Regions from separate parts of the Aliiglaciecola aliphaticivorans genome, predicted to be linked through region 1. Evidence: predicted binding sites of a transcription regulator. Region 1 holds the regulator's gene; the other holds the start of a gene.
The links. The regulator LexA, encoded in region 1, represses DNA repair genes until DNA is damaged. The targets are predictions, from matches to a motif close to TACTGTATNNNNATACAGTA.

Region 1 (8,260 bases):
GTTGTTAGATTGGCTGTTGTTTGAACCCTCAGTCATGATGAATCACACTTACTTAATCACTGGCGGTGTATCGAAGGTATGATAAGGCGCTGGAGAAGGGATCTCCCACTCCAAACCTTCTGCACCTTCCCAGACTTGGTCAGACACAGGCTCACCGTGTTTACGACATGCTTTTATCAGCAAGGCAAGGAAGATCAGTTGAGACAGTCCGAATGCAAATCCACCCAAGCTTATCCATTTGTTAAAGTCAGCAAATTGCAAAGCGTAATCTGGAATACGACGAGGCATACCAGCTAAACCAACAAAATGCATTGGGAAAAATAGTACATTGACGGAAATCAGCGAGCACCAAAAATGCCATTTAGCCAAAGTCACATCGAACATTTTGCCAGTCCATTTGGGTAGCCAGTAATACACCGCTGCCATGATGGAAAATATAGCGCCTGTCACTAATACATAGTGGAAATGAGCCACTACAAAATAGGTATCGTGATATTGGAAGTCCACTGGTGTAATCGCCAGCATTAAGCCAGATAGCCCCCCAATGGTAAACAATACAATAAATGCCAAAGCAAATAGCATAGGCACTTCAAATGAGAGTGAGCCTCGCCACATGGTTGCTACCCAGTTGAAGACTTTGACTCCAGTGGGTACCGATATCAACATAGTGGCAAACATAAAGAATAGTTCAGCACCGACCGGCATTCCCGTAGTGAACATATGGTGAGCCCAAACGATGAATGACAGCAAAGCGATGGAGGTTGTGGCATATACCATAGAGGCATAACCAAATAATTTTTTCCTTGAGAACGTCGGCACTATAGCTGAAATGATGCCGAATGCAGGAAGGATCATGATATACACTTCTGGATGCCCGAAGAACCAAAATATATGCTGGAACATCACGGGATCACCACCGCCAGCAGCATTGAAGAAGCTCGTTCCGAAAAATTTATCGGTTAACACCATGGTCACTGCACCAGCTAGAACTGGCATAACAGCAATTAACAGAAACGCGGTAATTAGCCATGTCCACACAAATAGTGGCATTTTCATCCACGTCATCCCTGGTGCGCGCATATTGAAAATAGTCACTATCACGTTAATCGCCCCCATGATGGAAGAGATCCCCATAATATGCACCGAAAATACGAACAAGGCTGTGGTGTCATTACTGTAAGTTGTAGAAAGAGGTGCATAGAAGGTCCAACCGAATGCTGGACCACCGCCTTCCATAAACAACGACGCCAGTAGTATGGTAAATGCCATTGGCAATATCCAGAAACTCCAGTTATTCATTCTCGGTAATGCCATATCCGGCGCACCAATCATCATGGGTACCAGCCAATTTGCTAACCCAGTGAATGCAGGCATAACCGCACCAAATACCATGATTAGGCCGTGCACTGTAGTCATTTGATTGAAGAAGTTCGGATCAACTATCTGCAAACCCGGCTGAAATAATTCAGCACGTATTACCATGGCCATCGCGCCGCCAGTTAAAAACATGATGAACGCGAACCACAGATAAAGGGTTCCGATATCTTTATGGTTTGTCGTAAATAACCAACGCTTTATGCCACTAGGAGCATGATGGTGATGGTCGTCATGATCGAGTTCGGTTGTCGCTGTGCTCATAACTGCTCCCCTTATTGACCTGTCATTACGGCGTTAATATCTTTGGCTTGGACCATGTCGCCGGTATCGTTACCCCAAGCATTACGTTCATAAGTAATAACTGCAGCCAGTTCACTCATGGTTAATTGTTTTCCAAAGGCTTGCATGGCAGTCCCCGTTTTACCGTTTACAACGATATCGATGTGAGCCGCCATATCATTGAGAACCATGTCACTGCCGACCAAAGCGGGAAATACGCCGGGTAAACCTTGCCCATTTGGTTGGTGACAAGCAGCACATGCACGCATGTAAACCTGTTCACCATTGCTCATCAATTCTTCCATGCTCATATTCATGGCGAGCAATCGTTGCTCTTCTTCTTTTGCTTTGCGCTGCACTTCTTCTTGAGCGTTTATCCATTGTTCATATTCGGCAGGTTCTTTGGCGATAACAACAATGGGCATAAAGCCGTGATCTTTTCCACATAGCTCGGCACATTGACCGCGATACACACCTGGTTCAATGACGTTTGCCCAAGCTTCATTAATAAATCCAGGGTTTGCATCTTTTTTAACCGCAAAGTCAGGAACCCACCATGAATGAATGACGTCATCGGAGGTCACAAGAAAACGGACTTTTTTACCCGTTGGAATAACTAAAGGACGATCAACTTCCAGGAGGTAGTTGTGGCCTTTTTCAAATTTGTTATTGATCTGTTCTTGTTGAGTGGCCATCACGGAGTAATATTCAACATCGTTCTCCATGTATTTATAATGCCACTTCCATTGGGAACCCGTCACCAGAACAGTGACGTCTGAATTTTCAGGATCTTCCATTGCGATCAATGTTTTAGCTGCTGGAAATGCCATTACCACGAGAATAATGAAAGGGATTATTGTCCATGCAATTTCCACTTTGACACTTTCATGAAAATTAGCAGGTTGTGCGCCTCTGGATTTACGATGGAAAATCATACTCCAAAACATCACACCGAATACCAACACTGCAATTACGACACAAATGAAAAACATCAGCATATGCAAGTCATAAACTTGACCACTAATTTCTGTCGCGCCTTTGCGTAAATTTAATTGATACTGATCAGCAGTCGAAGTCGATTCTGCGGACACTGTAAATGCAATTAGACTGGTCAGTATTACCAATATGCTGGACCATATCTTTTTCACTCAACACCTCCTGATGATGTAAGCCTTTTCCAAAGGAGCAAAGCAGAGTAATAAACCGCAAAAGACTCTAACATGGTAAATGACTTGAAAGCTTAATGTTACACAACTGTAAAAACTAGTATAAGAATTACTCAACTAAAGTCTGACGTCTAGTGTTTTTTGTTAAAATTTTAATCAACCGGTTGATTTTCAATCAAAATAGAGGGAAAAGTTATCTTTTATATCAATTTGAAATAGATACACTGAATATGGAATTTGAACTGGTAATTTTTGTCTTTAAAACGAAAAATTCCTAACTGAAGCGGTTCCCAAGCTCCATGATATGAAATAAGTAAACGAAATTTTGTTGAGAAAAGTGAATTTATTGAAGGGGAGAAAATAGATAATTAACAATTTAAATTTTTTAAATAACCAAATACAAGTCATTAAAAAGGTGACTAGATAAGTCACCTTTTTGGAATTATTCAACTTTAGACAATTTGGTTTACATCCAATCAGCGTTACGAATAACCCCCACGGCAATACCTTCAATGTTGAAAGGTTGAGAGGCTAAATCCACTTTAATAGGATTAAAATCATCATTTTCAGCATGTAGGATGACTTCCCTTCCACGCTTTTCAAGACGCTTAACCGTAACGTCTTCATCTACTCTCGCCACAACAACCTGACCATTATGAACATCTGTAGTGCGATGAACAGCTAGCAAATCGCCATCCAAGATACCGATATCTTTCATACTCATGCCGCTAACTCGCAGCAAAAAGTCTGCGCTAGGTTTAAATAAGTCCGGATCAACTTTGTAGTGACACTCAACATGCTCTTCGGCCAAAATAGGTTCGCCCGCAGCCACACGCCCAATTAAAGGTAAACCGGCTTCTTCCAATTCATCTTCCAAAGGAACATTCAGTTTAATTCCTCTTGAGGTACCGGGAAGAATCTCAATGACACCTTTGCGGGCCAGTGCCTTAAGATGCTCTTCAGCCGCATTAGCCGATTTAAATCCCAATTGACGCGCAATTTCAGCACGCGTAGGCGGCATTCCCGTTGCTAGCATGGTTGTTTTTATTAATTCAAGAATTTCGCTTTGTCGTGGTGTTAGTGGACGCATAAACAGCCTGTTTTTCTATACAGTTTAACTGTTAGTATATACAGTTGCGAAGATAACACAAATTTTGTTTTTCATTTATTGCTGAATTATCAAAAACCTATTCAGCTAATTAGGGTGACTTTACATGCCGTAACAATATAAAATGGTTGTTCAACTTAATAGACGTTAGTCTGCGCATTTTAGTATGCAAACATGAATAGAGTTGTACTCTTCATGCTATGCTTTTAACGATTTCGAAACCTCAAGGTGTTAAATATGGATTGGCTGCATAATTTGCTGCTTTCGATTTTTGCTTTTCCCGTGAAATGGCTAGTTAAAGTCAATAGTATTCCCACTGACATTGAAACTGAGTTAGGAATAGATAAAAGCAAACCTATTGTATATTTGCTTAGAACCCACTCGATTACCGATCAACTTGCCCTAAAAATGTCTACCAAGAAGGTTGATTTGCCCAACCCGACCAAGAAAATCGTTATTGGCGGAGAAGAACACAGTGCCAGCGTTTTCCTAGAACAACCTCAATCCGTCATAGGTAGAACCATTAAAGGGACTAAAATTGCGGCAGATTTAACCCATCTATTTCAGCTCCACAAAGACAATACAGATCTAGATTTGCAAATCGTCCCAGTCACGGTTTTTTGGGGACGTGCTCCTGGCAGAAAATCTAACGGTTTAGCCGATCTCCTTGCAGACAAAGCATCGCCAAGTTGGTTACGAAAGTTTTTTATAGTGCTGTTTTTAGGCCGTGATAATTTTGTTTCTTATAGTAAAGCCGTATCTTCAAGGGATATGACCAAACTCCCTGGCACTGAAGCTGAAATCGCACACAAATTAATTCGCTTGGCAGGCACGCATTTTCACCGAAAAAGACAGGCATTTAACGGTCCAATGCTGTTAGAAAAGCAAGAATTATATAATTCAATTCTTGGTTCAGTGACGGTCATCAATGCCATCAATGAAGAGTCTAGACAAAAGAAAATACCTTTGTCCAAAGCCAAGGCCAATGCAAAATCTTACATCAACGAAATTGCCGCGGACTACCGTGAAGGGTTGATCCGTTTCGGCGATCGGGTGCTAACGCGGATCTGGAATAAAATATACGATGGAATCGAAGTAGGTCACGCGGATAAAGTCAGAAAGCTCGCTCAAAATGGTCATGAAATCATATACGTTCCCTGCCATCGCAGCCATATGGACTACTTACTGTTAACTTACGCAATTTATCACCAAGGCTTGGTTACTCCGCATATCGCTGCTGGAATTAATTTAAACTTTTGGCCTGTTGGCGGCATTTTCCGGCGCGGTGGCGCATTTTTCCTACGCCGCAGTTTTGCTGGTAACAAACTCTATATAAGCGTATTTCGTGAATACTTAGAACTGTTATTTAACAAAGGCTATTCCGTTAAATATTATGCTGAAGGCGGACGAAGCCGCACGGGACGACTGTTACCTCCGAAAACCGGAATGTTAGCAATGACCTTGCAGGCCATGATTAAAGGGGTAAATCGCCCAGTGAGCATAGTGCCTGTGTATATAGGTTATGAACACGTAATGGAAGTGGGCAGTTACCTTAGTGAGTTAAAAGGCAATACTAAGAAGAAAGAATCGATATTTGGTTTATTTTCTGTCGTCAGAAAGCTGAAAAACTATGGCCACGGATTTCTCAATTTTGGCGAACCTATCCAGCTTAATAATTTCCTCGATGAGCAGGTACCCGATTGGCGTGACGCACAAAACAGTGAAGTTGATAAAAAACCAAGTTGGCTCACTCCCACAGTAAATATCCTTGCCAACCAAGTCATGGTGCGAATTAATCAGACAGCGGCGATAAGTGGTATGTCATTGTGTGCATTGTGTTTACTTTCTGCTAAGAAAAACGCCATGGGGCAATTGGAATTAGAGCAGGCTGTTGATGATTATATTCATTTACTAAAATTATCGCCGTACAGTGAACTGGTGAGCCTGCCGGATAAGAATGGCCATGAAATTGTAGAACAAACCCTAAAACTGGGGAAAATGAATGTCTCGGAAGATAGCTTTGGCAAGATTATCTCTCTAGAACAACGTAATGCCGTAATGCTAACTTATTATCGCAATAATATTTTGCACTTGTTCGCCATCCCTGGGTTAATTGCCGCCATCGTGTTTGCCCACAATGGGTTAGGTAAAACCAAACTGCTTGATCTTATTATGCGCCTTTATCCGATGTTGCAGCGAGAGTGGTTTTTGTATATGTCGCCTGAACAAGCAAAAGAATATGTGGAAGGGCTAATTGATAGCATGTTAGAAATGGGCATGATTGTCACAATAGGGCGTAAATTAGCCCCCGCCGAGCCGACAGCGAATTCATTTTATTCATTATGGTTACTCAATCGTTGTATTCAAGAAACCTTGCAACGTTATGCCCTAGTATTGTCTTTGTTAGCAAAAGAAAAGAAAATGAGTCGCAGCGCTTTAGAACGGCAAAGTGCCAAGTTTGCAGAACGCTTAGCCGCTTTGCACGGTATCAGTTCGCCGGAGTTTTTCGATAAAAATGTATTGGCAAGCTTCGTGAATGCACTACGGGAAAATCAGCTTCTCGCGGACAGTGAAGATGGTCAATTGCAACATTCAGAAACAAGCGAGACCTTGCGCCAAGATATCATTGCATTAATCGCACCTGAAATTGCACAGCGTTTGGAAAAGCTCTACGCACTGCAAAACTAATCGCATAAGCAAAAATAAAAAGGCCTGAGTCCGATACAATATCGAAATCAGGCCTTGGTTACCCCTTAGCAATGAGCCCAACTAAATGGGGTCACTTCATTAAGGAGCCATTTGCATTTTTTGGCAACTATTTAGCTAAATCAGATAAAAAGAATTGATAAGCTGGATTGCTTGTTTGTTCGTCATATTGATAGCCAAGTTTATCTAGATGCTGATCGAAGTCGACTCTCCCTTGATCAGGTAAATCAAACCCAGCAAGCACTAAACCTTCGGCAGCACCATGATTCCGATAATGGAATAGCGTGATATTCCATGACTCACCAAGAGTATTTAAGAACTTCATCAAAGCTCCGGGGTATTCCGGAAACTCAAAGGAAAAGATGCGCTCATTGAGTAACGTAGGTGGACGTCCACCCACCATGTAACGCACATGCAGCTTAGCCATTTCATTTTCAGACAAATCAAAACACTGATAGCCGCTATCGGTGAGTAACTTCTCTAATTGATGATATTCTTCTCGTCCAAAGCGTAATTTTATACCAACAAAAATATGGGCTTCACCATCATTGGCATAGCGATAATTGAATTCAGTAATGGTTCTGCCACCTAGCAATTCGCAAAAGCGTTTAAATTCACCTTTCTGTTCAGGGATTTTAACGGCAAAAACCGCTTCTTTTTGCTCTCCTAGCTCACAGCGTTCAGATACGTATCGCAGGGTATGAAAATTGATATTCGCACCACATAAGATGCCACCAATTTTTTTGCCCGATAGAGTATGCTCACTAAGGTACTTTCGAATCCCGGCCACAGATAAAGCACCAGCAGGTTCCGCAATCACTCGAGTATCATCAAAAATGTCTTTGATAGCAGCGCAAATTTCATCGGTATTGACGGTAATAACATCATCAACATATTGCTGACATAAGCGAAACGGCTCGGTTCCAATCGTCTTCACTGCCACACCGTCAGCAAATATGCCCACCGACGCAAGTGGCACAGGCTCACCTGCTTGCAATGCAGCCTGTAAGCAGGCAGATTCATCAGATTCTACCGCAATGATTTTCAAATCCGGTCGTAACTGCTTAAGATAAACGCTGATACCAGCAGCCAAACCACCCCCACCAACAGCGATGAATAAGATATCTAAGTCAGGCAACTGCTCAAGCAGCTCTCTACCAATAGTGCCTTGGCCAACAATGACGTCTTCATCGTCAAAAGGGGCAACCATAGTGTAGCCATTAACTTCGGATAGACGCAGCGCTTCTGCTTTCGCCTCATCAAAGCTAGTGCCATGTAGCACAACGTGGGCATACTCACCACCAAAGCGCCTTACCGCATCCACTTTAATATCTGGGGTAGTTTCTGGCATCACTATTGTAGCTTGGATCTTTTTAATCTTAGCGGAATAAGCAACACCTTGGGCATGATTGCCTGCTGATGCGGCAACCACACCTGCCTGCAATTGCTGCTCAGATAAACATGCCAATTTATTATAGGCACCGCGCAGCTTGAAGGATTTCACCGGTTGCAGATCTTCGCGCTTTAAATAAATATCATTACCTAAAGCACTAGATAAACTGGTTAACCGATTGAGCTCGCTATTTACTGCCACATCATAAACCGGTGACAGTAAAATACGTTT
Region 2 (8,260 bases), on a different contig from region 1:
CTTAGTGCCCATGTTTCCACATACATTAAGTAGCCGACCTATAGTGGTAGATGCAAATAGTGTGGTAAGAATGAAAGTATCCTGTGACAACACAGATAACCTGCAAGTAAGCTGTGACAGTCACATTGCTTTAACCGTATTTCCTGGTGATGAAATCTATATTAAGAAAAATCAAGATAAACTGTCACTGATCCATCCAAAAGACTACAACTACTTCAATGTTTTGCGCACTAAACTAGGTTGGGGTTCAAAACTATATTAGTTTTTAAGCGTTAAATTGTAATTCTACTTTACATGCAGAAAATATTGTATATATTTACAGTTACTGTATATATAAACATGTATTTATTGTTATGTTAATTCATTTATCCGTCCAAAATTTAGCTGTTGTAAAATCCTTAGATGTCGATTTTAAGCAAGGTCTAAGCGTCATTACTGGTGAAACTGGTGCCGGTAAATCTATTGCCATAGATGCATTAGGCTTGTGTTTAGGTAATCGCGCCGATGCAGGCATGGTGCGACCAGATTGCGATAAGGCTGACGTTTGCGCCACCTTTGATATTACCCATCTTCCTAAAGTGAAATTATGGTTGAATGAAAATGACCTAAGGGAGAATGAATTAGCAGAAGATGAACCTCAAGAGTTGATGATACGTCGCGTCGTTTCCTCTGAAGGGCGCTCCAAAGCCTACGTAAATGGGTATCCAGTTCCCGCACAACAGCTTAGAAATCTAGGTTTACAGTTAATTAGTATCCATGGTCAACATGCACATCAATTATTGCTTAAACCTGAAATCCAAAAACAATTGTTGGATAATTTTGCTGAACATGGAAATTTAGTTAGTACTGTAAAACAACAATATGAATTGCTTAACCGTGCGCAAAAACAAATGTCTGTGTTACTAGCAGGTACACAAAAGCGTTCAGACCGTCGCAACTTATTACAATATCAAGTGCAAGAATTAAATGAATTCAATCTAGCCGAGGGTGAGTTTGTTGAATTAGAAGTTGAACATAAAAAGTTGAGTAACAGTCAAGCACTTCTAGAGCAATCTCAAAAAAGTTTCTATCAACTGTATGATGCCGATGAAGGTAGTGCCTTAAATGCAGTGCAAAGCAGTATAGATATGCTTGGAGAACTTCAAGAACATGATCCTGAATTAGGGCCTATTGTCACTATATTAAACGAGGCATTAATTAATATCGATGAAGCGTCGAGTCAATTGCGCGCTTATACAGATCGCTTGGAAATTGACCCCATGAGAATGCAACAAATTGAACAACGTTATTCTCAAGCTTTAGATTTAGCCCGAAAGCACGGAGTGCGTCCCGAGGAACTGTTTGATCATCATCAACAATTATCTGCAGAGTTAGCCGAATTAGACAATCAAGATGAATCACTCGAAGAGTTACAGGGTAAACTTAGCCTACTGCAGCAAAATTATATCTGTGCCGCTGAAAAATTAAGTAAAAGCCGTAACAAAGCAGGTAATAAATTGGCGAAATTAGTGGAGCAACATATTCAGGAAATGAATATGTCGCAAGCAAAATTCTCAGTTAGCGTAGATTTTGACACCGAGTTAGCCCCTTCACCTTCAGGTTTAGACAAAGTGAAGTTCTTAATCTCTACAAATTTAGGGATTCAAGCAGATACTTTGGAAAAAGTCGTCTCTGGCGGTGAACTTTCTAGAGTTGGTCTTGCCTTACAGGTGATTAGTGCGAAAGGTAACTTGATTCCAACTATGATTTTCGATGAAGTAGACACAGGTATTAGTGGCCCTACTGCATCGGTTGTTGGAAAATTGTTGCGCAAGCTTGGACAAACAAGCCAAGTTATATGTGTCACTCATTTACCTCAGGTAGCAGCAAGTGGCCATCAACAAATGTTTGTCACTAAGTTTTCAGATAAGAAAACCACAGAGACACATATGCTTTGTTTGCAGGAAAGTGAACGAATTGAAGAATTAGCACGCTTGTTAGCGGGCGATACTTTGACTAATTCTGCTATCGAAAATGCAAAAGAGTTGTTGAGCAGTTATCATTAGTCTCGATTATTTATTGATTGCAGACCTAATGGTGAGTTAGCATGCGTGTCCAGAAATAAGCTGCCCTAATGGGCTTGGCTAAATTGATTATTTAACTTAAATGAAAGAATGAATGAAGTATAAAAGTATAATAGTTGCTGTAGTTACCACATTATTTTTGTCTGGTTGCACAGATTGGATATACCGTATTGACGTTCCCCAGGGCAATTTCCTTCAGGAAAAAAGCGTGAAACAACTACGCGTTGAAATGACCAAAGAACAAGTGATTTATGTACTCGGACGCCCTGTTGTCCAAGACTCATTTGACCATGATACCTGGTATTACGTTTATGAAATGAAGCGAGGTATGAGTAAGCGAGGTGAAGACTTCCGCAAAGAGTTAATCATTCACTTTGAAGACGAAAAAGTGGCAAGGGTGACAGGTGACTTTGAGCTTTCCGAAGATTTTAATACCCCACTAGATCAATAATACGAGTCTAAAGTATCACCTATATTTTGTTACCTTAAATAATTATTTAAGGTAACAAAATGTAGGTGAGTTAACACTGAATCTGTTTCAGGCTCTGAAACTCTAACTCAGTTTTGTTCTGTTGATACCCCCTCACATTGCTAGCCGTTAGCGCTTAGACTAGGCCTTAATCTGCAAACTCACTGTATTTTCACTAACGCCTCTCGGTTCAGTGCTATTTACACTGACCTATTGGCTACCTTTACCAAGTTGCTTGCAAACCAGTCATAAAATTTTATTCAAGTTAAACATTTAGTCACAACCACTTAGCCATGCTCTGTAAAACTATTTAAAGGGTTATCTGTGATTATTATCAACAAACCCCATCAAAATGAAGTTATTTGTGGCATAATCCCGCGCAAAATTTATATGTAATTAGTCAATAGGAATTGCCATCGTGTTAGCTACTGCCAATATCACCATCCAATTTGGTGCCAAGCCTCTTTTTGAAAATGTTTCAGTGAAATTTGGCGAAGGAAATCGTTACGGCCTAATTGGTGCTAATGGCTGTGGTAAATCCACCTTTATGAAAATTCTAGGAAATGATCTAGAACCATCTTCAGGCAATGTCACTAAAGATCCTAATGAAAGAATTGGCAAACTAAAACAAGATCAATTCGCCTTTGAACAATATTCTGTTATCGATACGGTCATCATGGGTCATGAGGAACTGTGGAAAGTAAAAGAAGAGCGTGATGCGATTTATGCCAACCCTGAAATGACAGAAGAAGATGGTATCAGAGCAGCTGAGTTGGAATCTGAATTTGCTGAAATGGATGGTTACACCGCTGAATCTCGTGCTGCTGAATTACTCACTGGTGTAGGTATTGAAGAAGCCTTGCATTATGGCCCTATGAGTGAGGTTGCACCGGGTTGGAAATTGCGAGTGTTATTGACTCAAGTCTTATTCGCCGATCCCGATATCATGCTTCTTGATGAACCAACTAACAACTTGGACATTGATACTATTCGCTGGTTGGAAGATACCTTGAATTCGCGTAACTGCACCATGATCATCATCTCTCACGATCGTCACTTTTTAAACAGTGTTTGTACGCACATGGCAGACTTAGATTACGGTGAGTTAAGACTTTTTCCAGGTAATTACGATGAGTACATGACGGCGGCTACACAATCTAGAGAGCGTCTACTTTCTGACAACGCTAAGAAAAAAGCTCAAATAGCAGAACTGAAATCCTTCGTGAGCCGTTTTTCTGCTAACGCTTCTAAATCCAAACAAGCCACATCAAGGGCTAAACAAATAGATAAGATTCAGCTAGATGAAGTAAAACCCTCTAGCCGACAAAACCCATTTATTCGTTTTGATCAGGAGAAAAAACTCCATCGATTAGCCCTTGAAGTTGAAGGCCTAAGTAAATCTTTTGATACTCCTCTTTTCTCCAACCTAGATTTAATGATTGAGGTGGGTGAAAGAGTCGCTATCATTGGTCCTAATGGCGCAGGTAAAACAACCTTAATGCGCTGTTTATATGGCGACATTGCAGCTGATAGTGGAAATGTAAAGTGGTCTGAAAATGCCTCTATAGGCTATTACGCGCAGGATCACGCCCAAGACTTTGAAGAAGACAAAACCTTATTAGATTGGATGTACCAATGGGGTAAAGAAGGCGACGACGAGCAAGTTATTAGAGGGACATTAGGCAGACTTTTATTTTCCCAAAAAGAAATTGATAAATCCGTTAAGGTCATATCTGGTGGCGAACAAGGTCGAATGATTTTCGGCAAGCTTATTTTGCAGAAAAACAACGTATTACTAATGGATGAACCAACCAATCACTTAGATATGGAGTCTATTGAGTCATTAAACCTAGCCCTTGAAAACTACCCTGGTACCTTATTATTTGTCAGTCACGACCGTGAGTTTGTATCTTCACTAGCAACGCGAATATTAGAAATCACTGAAAACGGAATCGTTGACTTTAGAGGCAACTACGAAGATTACCTAAGCAGTAAAAAACTCGTTCAATAGCTAACTTAACTAACCTGTAGGCGGTAAGGGTATGCAAAATAAAGAGAAAAACATCGGCGTTTTTGTTGATGTACAAAATGTGTACTACACTTGCCGACAGGCTTATCACAAACAATTCAATTATCGTAAGCTATGGCAAGAATTAACTTATCGCGGAAATATAGTTGTGGCTAACGCGTATGCTATCGCGCGGCAAGATGACCAACAAATCAAATTTCAAGACGCCCTTAGACATATAGGTTTTGAGGTCAAACTTAAACCTTTTATACAACGTAGCGATGGCTCAGCTAAAGGCGATTGGGATGTGGGTATTACCGTTGATATGATCGATCAATCACCGCTTCTAGACGAAATTATTTTACTCAGTGGCGATGGCGATTTTGCAGTGTTAATGGGCTATATCAAAAGCAAGTACCAGGTCTCAACACAGGTCTACAGCGTCCCCCAATTAACCGCTAAAACCTTAAGCGATTGCGTTGATATTTATCATCCTATAGAAGCCAATTCGTCCTTTCTTAAATAAATTAAAACTGCTTTTCTCCATTAGAATTTCACCTCAACAAAATACTGTACATACAAACAGTGTTGAGCTATATTTATACTCGATGGCACCAAAACAACCGAAATATGAGGAAACGTAATGGCGATTATTGTGAGATATGTTGTTGAGCGAAATGGAGAAGAAAAACTAGTGACTTCTGACAAAAAGGCGGCTGATCAATACGACAAAATGCTTGATGTTGCCGATAACCTGGGCACTTATATTCAAGCAAAAGGCATTAAATTACCGAATGAAATAGCCGAAGACCTCACTATCTTGTTGTCGAAAAATAAAGACGTCATTGCCAAATTATTTAAAGGCACAGATGCCGACTCTATATTAGAGCAAGAAAAAGCTGAAGTTGTTAAAATGGACAAAAAGAAAGCATAATCAGACAATGATTCAATTTATTTGAAAAATAAATAACGCTTATTACAAAATGTAAGCGTTACGCTCCCCTAAACCTCTTGTTGAGTTGGCATTCATAGCATTAGGTACAGGATCATCATAGGGAACCGTGGCAATCTTAAAGCCATTAGTTTTACCCTTAAGTTGGAAAATTGGAAAATTGGAAAATTGGAAAATTGGAAAATTATAAACCAAGACATAGATATTCCAACTGTGGCTAATATGTACCTATTTTATTTGTCAATATCAGCAGTTTTAGCGGGTTTACGCTGGGGCGATAATAGCTCGCCCATGTCAGATACCACGGCCTTATCTTCTATGGCGTCAAAATGCGATGATGTTCAACACCTTCGTATCCCAATGCCCTATGCACTGATTGTCGGGTTTGTCCGCATTTGTCGTAATTATGGCATTTGTCGTAATAATGCTAAACACCCTAGCGGCTAGCTTTGGCTTTGGGTGGTGGCGTAGGCTTAGGATGGTGGCTTGGCTTGCTCGTCGGTGCTGCATATTTAATGGTAACCATGCAAATCATAAGTAACGAAGCTAACCAAACCCAATAACTAACCTGTCTTATCAGTCGTTTTGCTGCAAATCAATGGCAACCTTAATCCGATCTATAAATTCGAAGCGTTTCCGATTCAAATCGGCATCGCTAGCTGTTGGCCAATTACCATTAAATGCAATCACAAGATCTCTATTTGGGTCAATAAATATAGTTTGCCCAAATATACCTCGAGCAGTATAACTTCCGTCATTGAATGTCCACCATTGATACCCATAGCCTCTGTCGGGAAATCCATAGTCAACTTGTTTAGTAGTCGCCTTTGCTACCCAATTATCAGGGAACACTGACTCCCCTTCTATTTGCCCATTTTCCAACATAAACAAACCATAACGGGCAAAATCACGTAAGCTAGCTTGAATACAACATCCTGATATTTCGTTACCATCAAAACCCAAAATCCAAGTCGCTTTTTGTGCCATCCCAAAGGGCTGCCAAATTTTTTCAGTCAAATATTCGCTAATATTACGCCCAGTTGCTCGTTCAACTAAAATACCAATTAGGTTGGTTTCCCCTGAAGAGTATTGCCATTTTTCACCCGCTGGGTAGGCTCTAGATAAACCGCGCATATAACTGACAATCGTGGGTAAACCACCTTGTGCTTGATGATTGTTGAACAAGGCTACATCTGAATCTGGATCAGTGTAATCTTCATTCCATGCAACACCAGAGGTCATGGTAAGTAATTGTTCAATGGTTACATTATCGTAAACAGAGCCTTTTAAGCCGGTAACATATTCAGAAACATTGTCGTTAAGACTGCGTATGTGGCCTTCTTTTAAGGCAATTCCAACAAGACTTGAAGTGAATGATTTAGCCACCGAAAAGCTAGTCCACCTGGAGTCAGCTGAATGTCCGAGACCATATTTTTCAAACCTGATTTTGCCTTTATGCAGTATTAAACCACCAGCTAAACGCTGCTCCTCAAAAAAACCATCGATATCTTCATTTAGTATCAACTCCTCACCAATAGGCAACTCTTTTACTTTGCTATTTGGCAATATTTCACGAGACTTAACGAGAAGAGAAAACTGATCCATAACTTGAAAAGCTGCATCACGCTGACTTTGACTCCAAAACAGAATGTCAAGATCTTCAGGCGGATCTAGAAGAAGGGAACGCCATTTAGGACCAACCCACCACCACCCTAAGGCGGAAAAAACCAACAATGCTATTAGCCCACGACCTATCCATTTCAACGTTCTATTCATTTTATTTTCTCTCCCTGATTATCTTTAAACGGACGCAAACTATTACTTTTTAAACTTTAACACCTTAATACTATTATCATTATTCCTGTAACTGCGCAAACGCACGTACTGGAAAGGTTCCAAAACCTTTTATTTTTACTGGTACGGCATAAAAATAAAAACCATTTACTGGTATCGGTTGTAAATTGCACATGTGTTCAACAATTAAAATATCAGCTCCTAATAATGTACTATGCACAGGTCTCCCACCGCCGCTAGTATCATCAATATTATGGCTATCAATTCCCACAAGCAGCACACCATTTTTTTTCAAAAATAATGCCGCACCTTCGGTAAGAAAGGGATGATTCTCATAATATAACTCGGTGTTCCAATGACGAGACCAATTGGTTTGAATGAGTACTGCCTTACCCGTTAGCTCCATGTCAGCGAAATAACTCTCATCGATTGCAATGATATGTTGTGGAATCTTTATTTTCACGCCATCTAAATGTGCTACAGCGTCAAGATCAAGTTCAGAAAGGTCATCGCCATCCACATAACGATGAAATGGTGAATCAAGATAGGTTCCGGTATTAGAACACATTTCAATTTTGCCAATCTGAAATGAAGTACCTTCTTCATAGTGTGACTTAGATGCTTCTCGGCTCAGATAGTCACAAATTATTGGAGCAGGTAAACCCTTGTACGTGACCAAGCCATCTTCGACGGTATGACTTAGATCTATTAATTTAGCCATTAATCATTTTTCACTATTTATAACGCCAGTTCACTCAAACTTGGATAGTCATCGGGTCTATTCTGTGTTTGCCATACCAGTTTGCGCTGGTCTTCATTAATGGCCATATCGTTGATACTTGCAATGCGTTTTTGCATATATCCATTTTTATCAAACTCCCAGTTTTCATTTCCATAAGAACGAAACCAGTTACCTTGTTGATCGTGCCATTCATAAGCAAAGCGAACAGCGATACGATTATCTGTGAAAGCCC

Region 2: ACYVIL_RS03780 (YebG family protein) is a predicted target of LexA. The motif match lies at 5,109-5,128, and genes of this name have one in related genera.

What each region holds. Positions count from the first base shown of each region.
Region 1 covers NZ_BAAGTF010000018.1:63,824-72,083, forward strand. The annotation lists gene ACYVIL_RS09815 (cytochrome c oxidase assembly protein) at 1-36, opposite strand, end outside; gene ctaD (cytochrome c oxidase subunit I) at 49-1,638, opposite strand; gene coxB (cytochrome c oxidase subunit II) at 1,650-2,804, opposite strand; gene lexA (transcriptional repressor LexA) at 3,289-3,912, opposite strand; gene plsB (glycerol-3-phosphate 1-O-acyltransferase PlsB) at 4,168-6,618, shown strand; gene ilvA (threonine ammonia-lyase, biosynthetic) at 6,746-8,260, opposite strand, start outside.
Region 2 covers NZ_BAAGTF010000006.1:40,456-48,715, forward strand. The annotation lists gene nadK (NAD(+) kinase) at 1-262, shown strand, start outside; gene recN (DNA repair protein RecN) at 354-2,045, shown strand; gene ACYVIL_RS03765 (outer membrane protein assembly factor BamE) at 2,158-2,514, shown strand; gene ACYVIL_RS03770 (ABC-F family ATPase) at 2,951-4,543, shown strand; gene ACYVIL_RS03775 (LabA-like NYN domain-containing protein) at 4,575-5,066, shown strand; gene ACYVIL_RS03780 (YebG family protein) at 5,184-5,474, shown strand; gene ACYVIL_RS03785 (Na+/H+ antiporter NhaC family protein) at 5,661-5,939, shown strand; gene ACYVIL_RS03790 (serine hydrolase domain-containing protein) at 6,069-7,268, opposite strand; gene ACYVIL_RS03795 (cyclase family protein) at 7,348-8,007, opposite strand; gene ACYVIL_RS03800 (nuclear transport factor 2 family protein) at 8,025-8,260, opposite strand, start outside.